4 regions of the Streptomyces sp. NPDC004732 genome follow, and region 4 is predicted to be linked to each of the others. Evidence: riboswitches for the same ligand, from Rfam matches in the RefSeq annotation. Region 4 holds a riboswitch; each other region holds the start of a gene.
What was found. A riboswitch is a leader RNA that binds a small molecule or an ion and turns the genes downstream of it on or off. The one in region 4 is predicted to bind cobalamin.
Positions count from the first base shown of each region.

Region 1: another riboswitch for cobalamin. It lies ahead of ABZV77_RS39375 (energy-coupling factor ABC transporter permease); the one in region 4 lies ahead of ABZV77_RS36345 (ABC transporter substrate-binding protein).
Region 2: another riboswitch for cobalamin. It lies ahead of ABZV77_RS26815 (prenyltransferase/squalene oxidase repeat-containing protein); the one in region 4 lies ahead of ABZV77_RS36345 (ABC transporter substrate-binding protein).
Region 3: another riboswitch for cobalamin. It lies ahead of cobN (cobaltochelatase subunit CobN); the one in region 4 lies ahead of ABZV77_RS36345 (ABC transporter substrate-binding protein).

Region 1 covers NZ_JBEXJR010000021.1:19,478-24,235, reverse strand. The annotation lists gene ABZV77_RS39385 (PTS sugar transporter subunit IIA) at 7-783, shown strand; gene ABZV77_RS39380 (PTS ascorbate transporter subunit IIC) at 841-2,415, shown strand; cobalamin riboswitch at 2,586-2,770, shown strand; gene ABZV77_RS39375 (energy-coupling factor ABC transporter permease) at 2,800-3,546, shown strand; gene ABZV77_RS39370 (energy-coupling factor ABC transporter substrate-binding protein) at 3,546-3,914, shown strand; gene cbiQ (cobalt ECF transporter T component CbiQ) at 3,921-4,670, shown strand; gene ABZV77_RS39360 (ATP-binding cassette domain-containing protein) at 4,667-4,758, shown strand, end outside.
Region 2 covers NZ_JBEXJR010000009.1:42,902-47,659, forward strand. The annotation lists gene ABZV77_RS26800 (ferredoxin) at 1-169, opposite strand, end outside; gene ABZV77_RS26805 (aldehyde dehydrogenase) at 169-1,635, opposite strand; gene ABZV77_RS26810 (MBL fold metallo-hydrolase) at 1,838-2,893, shown strand; cobalamin riboswitch at 2,918-3,052, shown strand; gene ABZV77_RS26815 (prenyltransferase/squalene oxidase repeat-containing protein) at 3,175-4,398, shown strand; gene ABZV77_RS26820 (SCO2322 family protein) at 4,395-4,758, shown strand, end outside.
Region 3 covers NZ_JBEXJR010000001.1:819,097-823,854, reverse strand. The annotation lists gene cobN (cobaltochelatase subunit CobN) at 1-2,001, opposite strand, end outside; cobalamin riboswitch at 2,035-2,173, opposite strand; gene ABZV77_RS03385 (cobalamin biosynthesis protein CobG) at 2,279-3,559, shown strand; gene ABZV77_RS03380 (precorrin-8X methylmutase) at 3,556-4,197, shown strand; gene ABZV77_RS03375 (precorrin-2 C(20)-methyltransferase) at 4,194-4,758, shown strand, end outside.
Region 4 covers NZ_JBEXJR010000016.1:130,169-134,926, reverse strand. The annotation lists gene ABZV77_RS36355 (ABC transporter ATP-binding protein) at 115-903, opposite strand; gene ABZV77_RS36350 (iron chelate uptake ABC transporter family permease subunit) at 933-1,940, opposite strand; gene ABZV77_RS36345 (ABC transporter substrate-binding protein) at 1,991-3,034, opposite strand; cobalamin riboswitch at 3,099-3,285, opposite strand; gene ABZV77_RS36340 (VOC family protein) at 3,293-3,763, opposite strand; gene ABZV77_RS36335 (helix-turn-helix domain-containing protein) at 3,768-4,628, opposite strand.

The sequences.
Region 1 (4,758 bases), on a different contig from region 4:
ATGGGCATGGCAGCGCTGAACGAGATCCTCCCCGTGGCAGCCGTGCTCCTCGACGCGCCGGCGGCCGACTGGCGCGAAGCCGTCCGCCGCGCCGGTGACCTGATGGTCGCGACGGGCGCCGCCACGGACACGTACACCGCGGAGATGATCGAGAACGTCCAGGAGAACGGGCCCTACATCGTCATCGCGCCCGGCCTTGCGTTCGCACACGCCCGCCCCTCGCCCGCCGTGCTGCGCACCAGCATGTCCTGGGTGCGGCTCGCGGCCCCCGTCGAGTTCGGCCACGAGGCGAACGACCCCGTCGAACTGGTCGTCGGCCTAGCCGCCAGGGACGCCTCCGAACACACCGCCGCGATGGGCGCGCTCGCCCGGCTGCTCGCCGATCCCGACACGGCACGCGCCCTGCGCGAGGCACCCACCCCGCAGGACGTGCACGCCATCCTCGGCGGCGGGGGAGCGCCCGCGGAGCCGCGCAAGGAGGCCGCGCGCGGCGGGGACCTGCACAAGATCCTGACCGTCTGCGGCAACGGCGTCGGCACCAGCCTGTTCCTCAAGCAGACCGTCGAGGGGGTCCTGGACCGCTGGGGATGGGACCGGTACGTCACCGTCGAGGCGACGGACACCATCTCGGCCAAGGGCAAGGCGAACGAGGCCGTCGCCATCCTCACCTCGCGGGAGATCGCCAGGACCCTCGGTGACGTGGGCGTCCCGGTGAAGGTCGTCGAGGACTTCACCAGCGCGACGGAGGCCGACCGGGTGCTCAGGGACACCTACGACGTCTGATCTGAGGCCCACGGACCCGAGAGAACCGAGAGACCGGGCAAGGAGAAAGAACCCACCATGGACTGGCTCGTGTCGACCGCCGAGTTTCTCGTCAACGAGATCCTCAGCCAACCCGCCTACCTCATCGGCCTCATCACGGCCGCGGGCCTGATCGCGCTGAAGAAGTCCGCCGGGCAGATCGTCGGCGGAGCCATCAAGGCGACGCTCGGCTTCCTGCTGATCGGGGCGGGCGCCACCCTCGTCGTCGGCGCGCTCGCCCCGCTCGGCGAGATGATCCAGGGCTCCACCGGGGCACACGGCGTGATCCCCACCAACGAGGCGATCGTCGGCATCGCCCAGGAGCAGTACGGCGCCCGCGTCGCCTGGCTGATGATCCTCGGCTTCGCCATCAGCCTGCTGCTCGCCCGCTTCACCCCACTGCGCTATGTCTTCCTGACGGGCCACCACATGCTGTTCATGGCGACCCTGCTGACGATGGTCCTGGCCATCGCGGGCCAGTCGTCATGGGTCGTGGTCGTCGTCGGCGGTGTCCTGCTCGGCATCCTGCTGGTCGCCATGCCCGCCTTCGCGCACCCCTGGACCAAGCGCGTCACCGGCAACGACAGCGTCGCCATCGGCCACTTCGGCACGGCCGGGTACATCGCGGCGGGCGCCACGGGGCAGCTGGTCGGCCGTCGCAGCCGCAGCACCGAGGAGATGGACCTCCCCGAAGGGCTGCGCTTCCTGCGTGACTCCATGGTCGCGACCGCGCTGTCCATGGTGCTGATCTACCTGATCATGTCGCTGGTCTTCCTCGGGAAGGTGGGCAAGGAAGAGGCGTTCAAGGCCTTCGGCGAGAACGGCGCGGCGGGCGCGGGCGGCGTCGGCGACTACGTCATGCAGTCCGTCATGCAGGGCCTCCAGTTCGGCATCGCCGTCGCCGTGATCCTCTTCGGCGTCCGCACGATCCTCGGCGAACTCGTCCCGGCCTTCCAGGGCATCGCCAGGAAACTGGTGCCCGGCGCGGTGCCCTCCCTCGACGCGCCCATCGTCTTCCCCTACGCACAGAACGCCGTCCTCATCGGCTTCATCTCCAGCTTCGTCGGCGGCCTCGTCAGCCTCGGCCTGCTCGCCTGGATCTTCCACCCGGCCTTCGGACTCGCCCTCGTCCTGCCAGGACTGGTCCCGCACTTCTTCACCGGCGGCGCGGCCGGGGTCTACGGCAACGCGACCGGCGGCCGCCGCGGCGCGGCGCTCGGCGCCTTCGTCAACGGCGTCATCATCACCTTCCTGCCCGCGCTGCTCCTGAAGGTCCTGGGCGCCTTCGGGGAGGAGAACACCACCTTCGGGGACGCCGACTTCGGCTGGTTCGGCACACTCGTCGGCTATGCGGCCAAGACGGGGGAGACCGGCGGGGTCGTCCTGATGCTGCTGATCGGCGTGGCCGTCCTCCTCGGCGCGATCGTCGTACAGAAGCGCGTCGTGGAGACCGGCTGGGACCCCGGCGCCCGCCGTGACGCACTGCTGCCGCCGGACCCGGACCGCGCCGCGGAGAAGGTTCCGGCCGCCGCCGGATCCCCCGTCGCGTATGCGAAGATCGCACCCCCGCGCGGAGCGCCGAAGCCGCCCCCGCCGCCGGACGCCCGGACCTGACGGCTCCAGACCCGCTTCTGCGCCCCCTGTGCGCCCCCCTTCCGCGTCCGCTCCCCACCGCCTGCCACTTCCGCACACAGCCTCTGAACAGGGGCGCACGCGGTGGTATGCGCGCTCGCGCGTGCCACCGGCGCAACGAGCCCGCAAGTTGTCAGCACGTCCGTTGCGCACTAATGTCGCCACGCCTTGGTGAACGGGAAATCCGGTGTGATGCCGGTGCGGCCCTCGCCACTGTGATCGGGAAGTCCGGCTCCAGCCCTCGCGGCAGCCACTGGGTACTCACGTGCCCGGGAAGGCGGAGTCCGGTCGGTACGACCCGTCAGCCAGGAGACCGGCCAAGGCGCGTTGTCCATCCACGAGGTGCTGGAGAGGGTCTGCCGAGCCATGCACATAGCCGAGGGTTTCCTCCCACCGGCGCACGCGATCGCCTGGGGCGTAGCGTCCGCGCCGTTCGTCGTACACGGAGTCCGCTCCCTGACCCGTGAAGTCAAGGAACACCCGGAGAGCACCCTGCTCCTCGGCGCCTCCGGAGCCTTCACGTTCGTCCTTTCCGCCCTGAAGATCCCTTCCGTGACGGGCAGTTGCTCGCACCCGACGGGAACCGGACTCGGGGCGATCCTGTTCCGACCACCGATCATGACGGTGCTCGGCACCATCACCCTGCTCTTCCAGGCGCTGCTGCTCGCCCACGGCGGGCTCACCACCCTGGGCGCCAACGTGTTCTCCATGGCGATCGTCGGGCCCTGGGCGGGATACGCGGTCTACCGGCTCCTCAAGCGGTACGACGTGCCGCTCATGGTCGCCGTGTTCTTCGGCGCGTTCGTCGCCGACCTGTCCACGTACTGCGTCACCAGCGTCCAGCTGGCCCTGGCGTTCCCCGACCCCAGCAGCGGCTTCCTCGGCGCCCTGGGCAAGTTCGGCGGCATCTTCGCCGTCACGCAGATTCCGCTTGCGGTCAGCGAAGGACTGCTCACCGTCCTGGTGATGCGGCTCCTCGTGCAGTCGAGCAAGGGCGAACTCACGCGCCTCGGCGTGCTGCTGCAGCGCAAGCAGACGGACGTGACGACCAAGTCGACCGAGCCGACCAAGCCGACCGAGCCGACCGAGACACAGACGGGGGCCAGTGCCTGATGAGCCGCAACGCGAAGATCAACACCCTGCTGCTCCTCATCGTGGCCGCGCTCGCCGTGCTGCCGATCGCGCTGGGACTCGGCGACGACGAGGAGGAGCCGTTCGCCGGGGCCGACGCCCAGGCCGAGACGGCGATCACCGAGATCAAGCCGGACTACGAGCCGTGGTTCTCGCCGCTGTACGAACCCCCGTCCGGGGAGGTCGAGTCGGCGCTCTTCGCCCTGCAGGCCGCCCTCGGCGCGGGCGTCCTCGCCTACTACTTCGGGCTGCGCAAGGGCCGCAAGCAGGGCGCGGAACAGGCGCGTGCGGAGCGGGCGGCCGAGCCGGTCGACGCGGACGGTGCCCGGGCCGAGACCGAGCAGGTCTGACCCGGCGTGCTGCCCATCGACGCGGCGGCGCACAGCAGTCGCTGGCGCCGCCGGCACCCCGTGGACAAGGCCGTGCTCGGGCTCGGCCTCACGATCCTCGCCATCTCGCTGCCGCCCTGGCCGGGCGCCGTCCTGGTCCTGGCCGCCGCAGTCGTCCTGCTGCTCGGTCCCGCCGGTGTGCCGCCCCGCAAGCTGTGGCGCGCCTACCGGGTGCCGCTCGGCTTCTGTGTCACCGGCGCACTCACCCTGCTCGTCCAAGTCGGCGGCCCCGACGGGTTCGTGACCTTCGCGGAGGGCGGCCCGGCGCGGGCGGGCGGGCTGCTCCTGCGGACCTCCGCCGCCTCGCTGGGCGTGCTGCTGTTCGCCTTCACCACACCGATGTCGGACCTGCTGCCCCGCCTGGTGAAAGCGGGCGTGCCCGCACCGGTCGTGGACGTGGCACTCGTCACCTACCGGATGAGTTTCCTGCTCCTGGACTCCATGAGCCGCATCCGGCAGGCGCAGGCCGCCCGGCTCGGGCACACCACCCGCGCCGCCACCTGGCGCTCCCTCGCCGGTCTCGGCGCCACCGCGTTCGTGCGCGCCTTCGACCGGGCGAGCCGTCTGCAGGCCGGGCTCGCGGGCCGCGGCTACGACGGCACCCTGCGCGTCCTCGTGCCCGAGGCCCGCATCTCGCGCCCCTTCATCACGGCAGGCGCGGCACTTCTCGTGGGCCTGGTGGCCCTCACCCTCGTACTGGAAAGGTTCCTGCCATGAGTGAGCCGAGGGCTCTTCGCGAGCCGGACGCTCCCAGCGGACCGCGCGGGTCCGTGGTCGCCCTGCAAGCGGCGGCGTACGCGTACGA
Region 2 (4,758 bases), on a different contig from region 4:
GGCAGCCCTCCGCCGCCTCCAGGACCTTTTCGTTGGCGTCGGTCTCGGGCTCGGTGGGGTGCGACTGACGGGCGGTGTCCAGCTCGAACCCGCCGGGCGCGGTGAGCACGCACATCCCGGAGCCGATGCAGACCGACCGGTCGACCTCGACGTGCCAGCGGTCACCCATCAGGCACCGCTCCCCTGGTAACCGTTGGGGAGATGGATCATCTTGTGCTCGAAGTACTCGCCGTATCCCTCGGGGCCGAACTCGCGCCCGAGGCCGGAGTTCTTGTAGCCGCCGAAGGGGCCGAGCATGTCGAGGCTGAAGGTGTTCACGGAGTACGTGCCCGTGCGCACCCGGCGCGCGATGTCGATGCCGCGCTCGTTGTCGGCCGTCCAGACACTGCCGCTGAGGCCGTAGTCGGAGTCGTTGGCGATCCGTACCGCCTCGTCCTCGTCGCCGTAGGGCAGCAGGCAGATGACGGGGCCGAAGATCTCCTCGCGGGCGATGCGCATCGAGTTGTCGACGCCGCCGAACAGCGTCGGCTCCACGTACCAGCCCTGGTCGAGGCCTGCCGGACGGCCGCCGCCCGCAAGGATCTTGGCGCCCTCCTCCTGGCCGATGCGGATGTAGTCGAGGGACCGCTGCTGCTGCCGCTGGGCGACGAGCGGGCCGAGTTCGGTGGCGGGGTCGAGGGGGTCGCCGACCTTGAGGGCGCTGGCCGCGGCGGAGAACGCCTCGGCGAACTCGTCGTAGCGGGTGCGCGGCACGAGGATGCGGGTCTGGGCCACGCACGCCTGGCCGTTGATCATCCAGGCGAACGGGGTGATGCCCGCGACGGCGGTCGCCGCGTCGGCGTCCGGCAGGATGACGGCGGCCGACTTGCCGCCCAGCTCCAGCGTCACGCGGGTGAGGTTGCGGGCGGCGACCTCCATGACGCGCTTGCCCGCGGCGACGGACCCGGTGAAGGACACCTTGTCGACGTCGGGGTGCCCGACGAGGTACTCGCTCACCTCGCGGTCCGCGCAGACGATGGAGAGCACCCCTTCGGGCAGGCCCGCCTCGGCCGCGAGCTCGGCGAGTATGTACGCGTCGAGCGGGGCCTCCGGGGAGGTCTTGAGGATCACGGGGCAGCCGGCGAGCAGCGCGGGCGCCAGCTTGGCGGCGGCGGTGAACTGCGGGACGTTCCAGGGCACGACGGCCGCGACGACGCCCACCGGTTCGCGCCGGACGAGCAGCTTGCCGAGGACGCCGTCGCGCTGCTCCTCGTACCGGAAGTCACGGGCCACGGTGATCGCCGCGTCCCACACCATCATCGCGGCGAGGGCCTGCACCATCACGCTGGACGTGTAGGGGGTGCCGTTCTCGGAGCTGATGACGCGGGCGATCTCCTCGTGGCGCACCGCGAATCCGTCCTTGATCTTCGCGATGATCTCGATGCGTTCGTCCAGGGTCATCCGCGGCCAGGGACCGTGCTCGAAGGCCTTGCGGGCGGCGGCGACGGCGCGGTCCACGTCGGCGGGCGCCGCGTGCGGCACCCGGGCGAAGACCTCTCCGGTGTGCGGAGAGACGACGTCGATGACGTCCTTTCCGAGCGGGTCGACCAACTCCCCGCCGATGAACAGCTGTCCGTGTTCCACGAGCTCGGTCATGGCTGACTGCCTCCTGCGGAGCGCTTCCCGACGCGGTTTCCCGACCCGGTTTCCTGACACGGTTTCAGAACTGATACCAGTTCTAGTTCGTGGAGTCCACGGACGGAAGGGGTAACACAGCCTCCAGACAGTCGACTTGGGCGACTATTGGAACTAGTTCTAGTTATAGTGGTGGCACCCGGCGAACAGAGACGAGGCCCTCATGACCCCGCAGGTGACGGACCCGCCGGTGATCGAGCACGGCGGCGGCGTCTGGAGCATCAAGGTCCCGATCCCCGACAACCCCCTCGGCTTCACCCTCGTCCACCTCCTGGACACCGACGCGGGACCGGTCCTCGTCGACACCGGCTGGGACGACCCGACGTCCTGGGACACCCTCACCGCCGGGCTCGCCACCTGCGGCGTCGCGGTCGCCGACGTGCACGGCGTCGTCATCACGCACCACCACCCCGACCACCACGGCCTCTCCGGCAAGGTCCGGGACGCCTCGGGGGCGTGGCTCGCCATGCACGACGCGGACGCGTCCGTGGTCCGCCGCACCCGCTCGAACCCGCCGGACCGCTGGTACGCGTACCTGGTGGACAAGCTCACCGCCGCAGGCGCGCCCGCCGACCACCTCGCCCCGCTGGTCCTGGCCCGCGACGAGGGCCGTCCCCGCAAGCTCCCCGGCCTCGCCCCCGCCCTCCCCGACCGCTCCATCACCCCCGGCGAGCTCCTCGCCCTGCCCGGCCGCCGCCTGCGCGCGATCTGGACCCCCGGCCACACGCCGGGCCACGTCTGCCTCCATCTGGAGGAGGACCACCCGGCGGGCCTGCGCGGCAACGGCCGCCTCTTCTCCGGCGACCACCTGCTGCCCGGCATCACCCCGCACATCGGCCTGTACGAGGACCCCGATTCGGAGACCGTCACCGATCCCCTCGGCGACTACCTGGACTCCCTGGAACGCGTCGGCCGCCTCGGCCCCGCGGAGGTCCTGCCCGCCCACCAGCGCACGTTCACCGACGCGCCCGCCCGCGTCCACGAGCTCCTGACCCACCACGAGGAGCGCCTGACCGGACTCCGCACCCTGCTCGCCGAGCCCCTCACCCCCTGGCAGATCGCCGAGCGCATGGAGTGGAACCGCCCCTGGGCCGAGATCCCCTACGGCTCGCGCACCATCGCCGTCTCGGAGGCCGAGGCCCATGTGCGGCGCCTGGTCAAGCTGGGGCGCGCGGAGGCCGTGCCGGGCAGCGACCCGGTCACGTTCGTGGCGGTGTGACCCGGGAGGTGCGCGGACCGGCCGGTAGAGTGAGCGCGTCGTCCTCACGTCCGCCAAGGGGGAAGCCGGTGCGAATCCGGCGCTGACCCGCAGCCGTGTACGGGCCCCGACCTTCGGGACCCGTGAGCCGGAATGCCCGGCGCGGAACGTGACCGGCTCGCTTCATCGGGGCCCCCGATGAGCGGCACCGTCGAGGTATACGGAGCCGGAGCCGCCCGGTAGCCGTGCTCGCATGGTCCGTGCCGCCCCGCTCCCCGCAGGGAGAGGCAACCCGCCGCATCATGAACGTTCGTCGCAGCGCAGCGGTTCTGGCCGCCGTCGCCGTGTTCGGCCCGGCCGCAGCACCGGTCGCCTTCGCGGACGACACGCCGTCGCCCTCGGCCGCGCTCCCCTCGGGCCTCTACGGCAAGACCGACCCCAAGTTCGACGGTGTCTTCCGCCAGTCGTACGCCCTGCTCGCCCAGGACACCGAGGGCGTCAAGCCCGCCGCGAAGGCGGTGGACTGGCTCACCGGCCAGCAGTGCGCGAGCGGCGGCTTCGCGGCGTACCGCGCGGACGCCACCGAGCCCTGCAACTCCAAGACGGCGGTCGACAGCAACTCCACCGCCGCCGCCGTGCAGGCCCTCGCCGCGCTCGGCAAGCAGGACAAGACGGTCAAGAAGAGCGTCGACTGGCTGAAGTCCGTACAGAACAAGGACGGCGGCTGGGGCTACAACCCGGGGCTGCCCAGCGACGCGAACTCCACCGGCATCGTGGTCGGCGCGCTCGTCGCGGCGGGCCAGAACCCGGCGGCGATGAAGTCCCAGGACGGCAAGTCCGCCTACGACGCGCTGCCGAAGCTCGCCATGGACTGCGACAAGGACGGCGGCGCGTTCGGCCTCGCCGACGCCAAGTCCGGCAAGCTCTCGCCGAACGCCGACGCCACCGCCGCCGGTGTGCTCGGCAGCCTCGGCAAGGGCCTCGTCGTCTCCGCCCCCAAGAAGTCCGAGACCGCCGCGCCCAAGTGCGCGAAGCCGGACACCGCCGCGCAGGCCGCGGGCAACGGCGTGGGCTATCTGCTCGACACCCTCGGCAAGACCGACGACCACCTGATGTCGTCGATGCCGGGCTCCACGGACCAGCCGGACTTCGGCAACACCGCCGACTCCGTGCTCGCCCTCGCCGCCGCCGGGCAGAGCGAGCGGGCCGAGGCGTCCGCCGACTGGCTCGCGAAGAACTCCGCGGACTGGGCGAAGCAGTCGGGCCCCGCCGCCTACTCCCAGCTGATCTTCGCCGCGCACGCGGCAGGCATGGACCCGCGCGACTTCGGCGGCGCCGACCTCGTCAAGCAGCTGAACGCCACGGGCCCGGCCCCGGAGACCGCGTCGAAGTCCCCGTCCGCGTCGGACGCGGACGAGAAGGACGACGACGGCGGCGTCAGCGTCTGGTGGATCATCGGCGTCGGCATGGTCGCGGGCATCGGCATCGGCTTCCTGTACAGCGGCAACCGCAAGAAGAAGCAGTGACACGGGGCCGTGTGCGGCGCGGGCGCCCGGTGGTCGTGGCGTTCCTCGCCGCGCTGCTGTGCGCCCTCGCCGCCGCGCCCGCCCAGGCCGCCGGTTACCGCTACTGGTCGTTCTGGGAGCGGGACGGCGAGCAGTGGACGTACGCCACCCAGGGGCCCGGCACCGCGACCCCCGAGGACGGCGACGTGCAGGGCTTCCGCTTCTCGGTCTCCGACGACTCGAAGGACTCCGCGAAGCCCCGCGGCCCCGCCGACTTCGCGGACCTCTGCAAGGACACCCCGGCGAAGGACGGCCAGAAGCGCGTCGGCCTCGTCGTCGACTTCGGCACGGCGGGCGACGCCCCCGGCGGCGAGCGGCCGC
Region 3 (4,758 bases), on a different contig from region 4:
CTCGCAGAGCCAGCCGTCGACGTGCAGCAGGAAGTCGTCGAAGCCGTCGTCGTCCGGGCGGTGCTCGAGACCCAGGTCGTGGTCGAGCTTGGCGGCCTGGATGAGCGTCCAGATCTGCGCGCGGATCGCCGGGAGCTTCGCCGGGTCCATGGAGCTGATCTGGGCGTACTCGTCGAGGAGCTGCTCCAGGCGCGCGATGTCGCCGTAGGAGTCGGCGCGCGCCATCGGCGGCACCAGGTGGTCGATGAGCGTGGCGTGCACACGGCGCTTGGCCTGCGTGCCCTCGCCCGGGTCGTTGACCAGGAAGGGGTAGATCAGGGGCAGGTCGCCGAGCGCGGCGTCGGGGCCGCACGCCGCGGAGAGGCCCGCGTTCTTGCCGGGCAGCCACTCCAGGTTGCCGTGCTTGCCGAGGTGGATCATCGCGTCGGCGCCGAAGCCGTTGTCGGACGCGGGCGCCGCGATCCAGCGGTAGGCGGCCAAGTAGTGGTGCGACGGCGGCAGATCGGGGTCGTGGTAGATCGCGATCGGGTTCTCGCCGAAGCCGCGCGGCGGCTGGATCAGGATGAGGAGGTTCTCGCGGCGCAGGGCCGCGAGCACGATGTCGCCCTCCGGGTCGCCGCCCTGGCCGACGCGGGACCGGTCGAGGAACATCTCGCCGGGCGGCGGGCCCCAGTGCTGCTCGACGGAGTCGCGCAGTTCCTCGGGCAGGGTCGCGTACCACCGCTTGTAGTCGGCGGCGGGGATGCGCACCGGGTTGGCGGCGAGCTGCTCCTCGGTGAGCCAGTCCTGGTCGTGGCCGCCTGCGTCGATGAGCGCGCGGATCAGCTCGTCGCCGTCGCCGGAGACCAGGCCGGGGATGTCGGCCTCGGGGCCGAAGTCGTACCCCTCGGCGCGGAGTCGGCGAAGGAGCTCGACGGCGGATGCCGGGGTGTCCAGGCCGACCGCGTTGCCGATGCGGGAGTGCTTCGTCGGGTACGCGGAAAGCACCAGGGCGATGCGCTTGTCGGCGGCCGGGATGTGCTTGAGGCGCGCGTGGCGCACGGCGATACCGGCGACGCGGGCCGCGCGCTCGGCGTCGGCGACGTACGCGGGCAGACCGTCCTCGTCGATCTCCTTGAAGGAGAAGGGGACCGTGATGAGGCGGCCGTCGAACTCCGGCACCGCGATCTGGCTCGCGGCGTCGAGCGGCGAGACGCCCTCGTCGTTCTCCTGCCAGGCCGAACGCGACCCGGTCAGACAGAGCGCCTGGAGGATCGGCACGTCGAGCCCGGTCAGCGCACCCGCGTCCCACGACTCGTCGTCGCCGCCCGCGGAGGCCTCGGCGGGCTTGGTGCCACCGGCCGCGAGGACCGTCGTCACGATGGTGTCGGCGGCCCGCAGCGCGTCGATCAGCTCGGGCTCGGGGGCGCGCAGCGAGGCCACGTACAGCGGCAGTGCCCGGGCGCCCGCGTCCTCGATCGCGCCGCACAGCGCGTCCACGAACGCGGTGTTGCCGCTCATGTGGTGGGCGCGGTAGTAGAGCACCGCCACGGTCGGGCTGTCAGTGCCTTCGGCGCCGTCGGCGCGGGCCGTGCGCTCCAGCGGGCCCCACGACGGGGCGGGGGCGGGCGGCTCGAAGCCGTGGCCGGTGAGCAGCACGGTGTCGGAGAGGAAGCGGGCCAGCTGCTCCAGGTTCGCGGGGCCGCCGTGCGCCAGGTAGGCGTGCGCCTCGGCGGCGATGCCGACCGGCACGGTCGAGGAGGCCATGAGCTGGGCGTCGGGTGCCTGTTCACCGGTGAGCACGACCACAGGGAGACCGGTGGCGATGAGCTGGTCCAGGCCGTCCTGCCAGGCACGGACGCCGCCGAGGAGACGGACGACGACGAGGTCGACGCCGTCCAGCAGCGCGGGCAGTCCTTCGAGGTCAAGACGGGAGGGGTTGGCGAACCGGTAGTCGACCGGACCCCCCGCCGCGCGGGCGCTGAGCAGGTCGGTGTCGGAGGTCGACAACAGCAGAAGCATGCGGGCGCAGGCCTTCCTCGGGGTGTCCGCGCCCCGGGTGGTCGTATGGACGGCAGGAGTTCCTGGCTCGCCCCACTCGGGTGGGGCTCACAGTGGCGGGACCGCGCCGGATTCACACCGGGCTTCCTCCTTCGGGTCCTGGTGGACCCACGCCGTCGCTGGCGTCGACGGACTTGGTAGCCCGCCGCCTGCATAGTAAGTCCTGCCCACGGTCGGCGGGGCGGCCACCTGCCAGAACGGTCCGTCTCGGGAGGCGACCCGCCGGATCCGCGTGGGTATGCTCGCCGCCATGCCGCCCACCCGAGCATCATCCACAAAACAGGGCGAACCCCCCATACGCGACAGGGGTGACGCCTGCCCCGGAGCCCTCCGCCTGCACCGCGCCGACGACGGCCACCTCGCCCGACTCCGGCTGCCCGCAGGACTTTTGACGACACGTCAGGCCGAGGCGCTGGTCACCGCGGCGGAGCGTCTGGCGGACGGCTGCCTCAGCATCACCTCGCGCGGCAACATCGAGCTGCGGGGCCTCGGCGAGACCTGCGGCGGCGAACTCTCCGCGCTGCTCTCACAAGCGGGCCTGCTCCCCTCCGAGCGGCACGAGCGCATCCGCAACGTCGTGGCGTCACCGCTCGCGGGCATCGACCGACTCGGCCATGGTGACGTGCAGTTGTGGGCCCGTGAGCTGGACGGACTCCTGTGTTCCGAGGAGTGGACCACGGAGCTCTCGGGCCGCTTCCTGTTCGCCCTGGACGACGGGCGAGGGGACGTCGTCGGACTCGGCGGCGATGTGACCTTGATCGCAGAATCGGGCGGGACGGCGGTCGTCCGCGTCGGCGGCCTGGCGTTCCGGATCGCCGGAGCCGACGCCCCCCGCGCCGCGCTCACCGCCGCGGGGGCCTTCCACGCCGCCGCGACCGCCGCGGGCAACGGCGCCTGGCGGGTGGGGGAGCTGCCCCGCGAGCACCGCGTGGACCTCGCAGGAGCACTGGAGCGCGCGGGCATCGACGCCGTGCGCACCGAGCCCTGGACCGTCTCCCGAAGCGCCCCGCAGGCACCCGGGGCGATCGGCGACGCAGTCGTCGTGAGCGCCCCCCTCGGCCGCGTCACCGCCGCCCAGTGGCGGGCCCTCCTGCCGCTGCCCGCCGACGAACTGCGCGTCACACCCTGGCGCGGCTTCGTCGTGCCCGGCTTCGCCGACGGGGCCGCGGCCCGCGAGCGTCTCGCCGTACTCGCCGACGCCGGGCACATCACCGACGCCGCATCGCCCTGGCTGGGCGTCGGCGCCTGCACCGGACGCCCCGGCTGCGCCAAGTCCCTCTCTGACGTACGCGCCGACGCCGTCCCCGGCCTCGGCGGCCTGCCCGTCCACTGGTCCGGCTGCGAACGCCGCTGCGGGCACCCGTGGGGCGACTGGGTCGACGTCCTCGCCACCGGCGACGGGCAGTACGAGGTGACGGTGCGCGTCCCCGGCGAGGACCGGACGCCTCTGACGGACGGCACTCTGACCGAGCAGGTCACCACGGCACGTACCACCACGAAACCAACGGCCACGAGATGAGCGAGAGCACAGTGTTCGACTACGAGAAGGACGGCGCGGCGATCTACCGCGAGTCCTTTGCCACCATCCGCGCGGAGGCGGACCTCCAAGGCCTGCCCGCCGACGTCAGCCAGGTCGCGGTCCGGATGATCCACGCCTGCGGGATGGTCGACCTCGTGCGCGACCTCTCCTACAGCCCGCGCGTGATCGCCGACGCCCGCAAGGCGCTGCGCGACGGCGCGCCGATCCTCTGCGACGCGAACATGGTCGCGAGCGGCGTCACGCGCAAGCGGCTGCCCGCCGACAACGAAGTGATCTGCACCCTCGCCGACCCGTCCGTGCCCGACCTCGCGGCCCGGCTCGGCACCACCCGCAGCGCCGCCGCCCTCGAACTCTGGCGCGACCGCCTCGAAGGCTCGGTCGTCGCCATCGGCAACGCACCCACCGCGCTCTTCCGCCTCCTGGAGATGATCGAGGAGGGCGCGCCGCGCCCGGCCGCCGTCCTCGGCATCCCGGTCGGCTTCGTCGGCGCCGCCGAGTCCAAGGACGCGCTCGCCGAGCACACCTCCGGTCTGGAGTACCTGGTCGTACGGGGACGTCGCGGCGGCAGTGCGATGGCCGCGGCGGCGATCAACGCGATTGCGAGCGAAGCGGAATGAGCGGCGTACCCACCGAACAGCGCCCGCAGGGGCGGCTCTACGGCGTCGGCCTCGGCCCCGGCGACCCGTCGCTGATGACCCTGCGCGCCGTGGAGATCATCGCCGCCGCCGACGTGGTCGCGTACCACTCCGCCCGGCACGGCCGCTCCATCGCCCGCTCGATCGCGGCCGCGCACATCCGCGCCGACCACATCGAGGAAGCGCTGGTCTACCCCGTCACCACGGAGAGCACCGACCACCCCGGCGGCTACCGCGGCGCCCTCGACGACTTCTACGAAGTGGCCGCGGCCCGGCTCGCCGCCCACCTCGACGCGGGCCGCACGGTCGCCGTCCTCGCCGAGGGCGACCCGCTCTTCTACGGCTCGTACCAGCACATGCACAAGCGCCTCGCTCACCGCTATGCGACCGAGGTGATCCCCGGCGTCACCTCGGTGAGCGCCGCGGCCGCCCGGCTCGGCGAGCCCCTGGTGGAGGCCGAGGAGGTCCTCACGGTCCTGCCCGGCACCCTCCCCGAGGAGGAGCTGGCCGCGCGCCTCGCGGCGACGGACTCGGCAGTCGTCA
Region 4 (4,758 bases):
GGGCCTTCCTGCTTGCGGTTCCTGACGGGCCGATGGGGGTCCTTCGGTGAACCTAGGGGTGCCCGCAGGCCCGTGTTAAGGGCCATTCGTACGCGTCTGGCCTGGTCGCAGCGTTCAGCCCCGCAGGAACCGCACCGAAGGACGCCCGCCCACCGGCCCTTCGCCCTCCCCTGGTGTCACCACCGCCCGCACCCCGTACACCTCCGCGATCAGCTTCTCCGTGATGACCTCCGCCGGAGTGCCCGACGCATACGCCACGCCCTCCTTGAGGATCAGCAGGTGGTCGCAGAACATCGCCGCCAGGTTGAGGTCGTGCAGGGCGATCACGCTGGTGACGGGGAGCTCCGCGACCAGGGACAGCAGGTCCAACTGGTGCTGGATGTCCAGGTGGTTGGTGGGCTCGTCCAGGAGGAGTTCGCGGGGCTCCTGTGCCAGGGCGCGGGCGATCTGGACGCGCTGGCGCTCGCCGCCGGAGAGGGTGTGCCAGGCCTGGGCGGCGCGTTCGGTGAGGCCGGTGCGCGCGAGGGCCTCGCGCACGGCCTGCTCGTCGTGCGGCGTGGGGGTCGACCAAGCGCGGCGGTGCGGGATACGGCCCAGACGTACGACGTCGCGTACGGACAGTTCGACCTGCGTCGCGGCGTGCTGCTCGACCACGGCGATCCGGCGGGCCACCGCGCGGCGGCCCGTGTCGGGGAGGGTGCGGCCGTCCAGGGTGACCACGCCGGAGGCCGGGGCGAGGACGCCCGCGAGGATGCGCAGGAGCGTGGACTTGCCGGATCCGTTGGGGCCGAGGAGCCCCACGGTGGCGCCGCCGGGCGGGGCGAGGCTGACGCCGTCGACGACGAGCCGACCGCCCGCCTCCCTGCTGACGCGGTCGGCGCGCAGGCCCGCGGCGTCGCTCAGGACGGTCGCGCCGTCCCTGATGTCGTGCGTCACGTCGTCCTCCGCGTCCGGTACAGCACCGCCACGAACGCGGGTACGCCGATGAGTGAGGTCACCACGCCGACCGGGACCTCCTGCGGGTCAAGCGCCGTGCGGGCCAGCGTGTCCACCCAGACCAGGAAGACCGCCCCGGCGAGCGCCGTGACCGGGAGCAGTCTGGCGTGTCCGGAGCCGACGACCGCGCGGGCCGCGTGCGGCAGGACCAGGCCGACGAAGCCGATGGCGCCCGCCGAGCTGACCAGGGCCGCCGTGAGCAGCGCCGTCGTGCAGAGCAGGACGAGGCGGGTGCGGGCCACCCGGACGCCCAGCGCCGCCGCGGCCTCCGGGCCGAACGCGAAGGCGTCCAGCGTGCGGGCGTGGCCGAGGCAGACGACCAGCGCCGCCACGAGCACCGCGCCGCACAGCCACACGTCCGTCCAGCCGACCCCGCTGAGCGAGCCCAGGAGCCAGAACAGCACGCCGCGCGTCGTCTCCGCGTCGCCCGCCGTGAGGACGACGAACGACGTCAGCGCGGAGAAGAGCTGCATGGCCGCGACGCCGGACAGCACGACCCGGTCCGTGGTGTCGCCGAGGGTGTGGCTCAGGAGCAGCACGAGCGCGAAGGAGCAGAGCGCGCCCGCGAAGGCGCCCGCGGAGACCGACACCACTCCCCCGCCGACCCCGAGGACGACGACCGCGACCGCTCCCGTGGACGCCCCGGACGACACCCCGAGCACGAAGGGGTCGGCGAGGGGGTTGCGGAGCAGGGACTGCATGACCGCACCGCAGACCGCGAGGCCCGCGCCGCAGACGGCGGCGAGCACGGTGCGCGGCATCCGCAGGTTCCAGACGATGCCGTCCCTGATCGGGGTGAGCGGGCTCTCGCCCCAGCCGAGGTGGGCGGCGACGGTCGACCACACGTCGGACACGGAGATCTCCGCGGGGCCGATGGTGACGGCCACGGAGACGGAGAGGAGGAGCGCGGCGGCCCCGGCGAGCCACAGCAGCCCCTGCCGCACGCGGGCGGGGGCGGCGCCGGTGACACTGCCCGTGTCCGGCGCGGCCTCCGTCACTTGACGAGTCCGAACTTCCGCAGCCCGGCGGCCACTTGCTCGATGCCGTCGACCGTGCGGATCGTGGGGTTCATGGCCTGGCCGCTGAGCAGGACGTACCGCTTCTTCTTCACGGCCGTCAGGTTCTTGGTCGCCGGGTTGGACTCCAGGAACTTGATCTTCGCCGCGGCGCTCTCCGCGGACTGCGACTTGCGGGTGAGGTCGCCGATGACGAGGACGTCGGGGTCGCGGTCGGCGACGGTCTCCCAGTTGATCTGGGGCCATTCCTCGTGGGTGTCGTCGAAGACGTTCTTCGCGCCGAGTTCGCGGGTGATGATGCCGGGGGCGCCGCAGCAGCCCGCCAGGTACGGGGCGTCGGAGTTGGCGAACCAGTACATGAGCTTGGTGCCGGAGGCGTCGGCGGTGTTGATGTCCTTGGTGGCCCTGCCGACCCGGCGCTTCATGTCGGCGATCAGCTGCTCGCCGCGCTTCTCGACGTGGAAGACCTTCGCCAGGTCGCGCACCTCGCCGTAGACGGTGTCCATGGTGAGGGTCTTGACGCGCTTGCCGTCGCCGCCGCCGTCGTTGTCCTTGCCCGCGCAGTCGGTGGGCGAGACGTAGACGGGCACGCCGAGCTCGTCGAACTTCGCGCGGTCGGCGACGCCGCCCTTGCCGACCGTGTAGAGGAAGGAGGCGCTGACGAAGTCCGGCTCCTTGGACAGGACCTTCTCCAGGGACGGGTAGCGGTCGGCGAGCCGCTCCACCTTCGCGTTGTCCTTCGCCAGGTTCTCCAGGACCGGGTCGGTCCAGGTGCCGGTGCCCACCATGCGGTCGGCGAGGCCGAGGGAGAGCAGGATCTCCGTGGAGCCCTGGTCGAGGGAGACGGCCCGCTGCGGGGGTGCCCCGACCTTCGCGTCCTTGCCGCAGGAGGTGACCGTGACCGGGTAGCCCTCGGTGCTCTGCTGCCCGGACTGCGATGTCTTCTGCGCGGAGCCGCCGCACGCGGTGAGCGCGAACAGGCAGGCACAGAGGAGGGCGGATATACGGGCTGTCGAGGACACGTGATCCCTTGGGTGTCACGGCTCATACGCGGAGCCTGGCCTGCGTCGTGACCTCCGCCGCAGGGTGAGCGGGGAGGGCGCCAGCAGGTCTTCGGACTCGGGGATCGGCCGGGCGGGGCGCCTTCCCGGGCGTCCTGTGACGCCCAGTGGCCGTGGCCCCGCCCGTCCCCCTCACCGCTGCGCGTCAGCTCCGGATTCGCACCGGATTCCCTGGCCCAGGTGTGGGTTTGACTGGCTTGCGCAAGTTATCACGCGAGTTCACGCGGTCGGCCCGGGCGTCGTCGCGGTGGTCGGCGCGGGCCTGGGCTCGCCGCGGTACGTCCCGAAGGACCAGCGGTTGCCCTCCGGATCCTCGATGCCGAATTCACGGCTTCCGTAGGGCTTGTCCTCGATCTCGCTGATCACCTTCACACCGGCCTCGGCGAGCCTGCGGTAGAGGTCGTCCACGTGGTCGGTGACGACGTAGGCGCCCGCGGTGCCGGGCCTGCCGCAGGTCGCCTCGTCGGCCGGGTCGTACGAGCCGAGCATGACCCCACCGCCCTCGGGCCAGTCGAGCTGGGCGTGGGCGACCCGGCCCTCGTCCTCGTAGACGGCGGTGCGCAGGAAGCCGACGGTGCCGACGAGGAAGTCGATCAGGGCGGGGGCGTCCTGGGCCTGGAGGCCCGGCCAGATCGCCGGGGCGGGCGTGCTGAGCTGCTGTTCTTGCGTGGTGTTCCGGTTGGTTTCCATGGCTCTACTCTTCGCCCCGGCCGTGCGCCCCGGCTTGGATATTCCGGCACTCTTCGGCCAGCCAGCGGGTGGGGGTCTCGCCGGTGTACTGCCGGAAGTCGCGTACGAGGTGGGAGTGGTCGTAGTACCCGGTGTCGGCCGCGACCCCGGCCAGGTCCGGCGGGGCGCCCGCCGCGACGGCGCGGGTCACGGTGGCCTTGGCGTGCTGGAAGCGCATCAGGCGGGCGGCCTGCTTGGGGGTGAGTCCCGTCTCGGCGCGGAACAGCGCGGTCAGCCTGCGCTCGCTGAGCGCGACGTGCCGGGAGAGGCCGCCGAGGGTGCCCGCGCCCCGGTGCCTGGCCAGCCACGCCCAGGCCTCCGCGACCTCGGGGCGGACGGATCCGGCGGCGCGGTCCGTGGCCGCGCGCCGCCTCAGGTAGGCCGACAGGAGGGCGAAGCGCTCCTCCCAGCGGTCCAGCTCGCACAGCCGCTCGCGGATCTCGGCGGCCGGGTCGCCGAGGACGTCCGTGCCGCCGACGACGAGCTGCCCGGTGAGCCCGGCGGCGGGCAGGCCGAGGAGGGCGCGGGCCGCGAGGGGATGCACGGCGAGCTGGATGCCCGCCTCGTGCTCGGGCTGGACGACGTACGCGGGGCTCTGGTGCAGGCCGCCCACGATGATGTCGGTGCGCGTCGCGTCCGGTCCCGTCGCCCGGTCCGGGGTGCTGCCGGTGGCGATGGTCCCGTCCAGGGAGAAGATCACCGTCAGATACGGCGAAGGGAGCCCCCGGTGCAGCCCCGGCCGCTGCCCCGCGGTGCGGTAGCCGACCGCGGAGACGACCATGCCGTCGAGCCGTGGAGCGGCGCGGACGAACTCACGGGAGTCCATGGGCCCAGTATGCGCGGAACCCTTCTGCTACCCCTGTTCACCCGCCCCATGCCACCGCGCCACGGTGACGTCGATCATGGGAAATGTCCCTGCCGCCCCATAGCATTGCGCGCCGCTCCGGTCGGGGCCG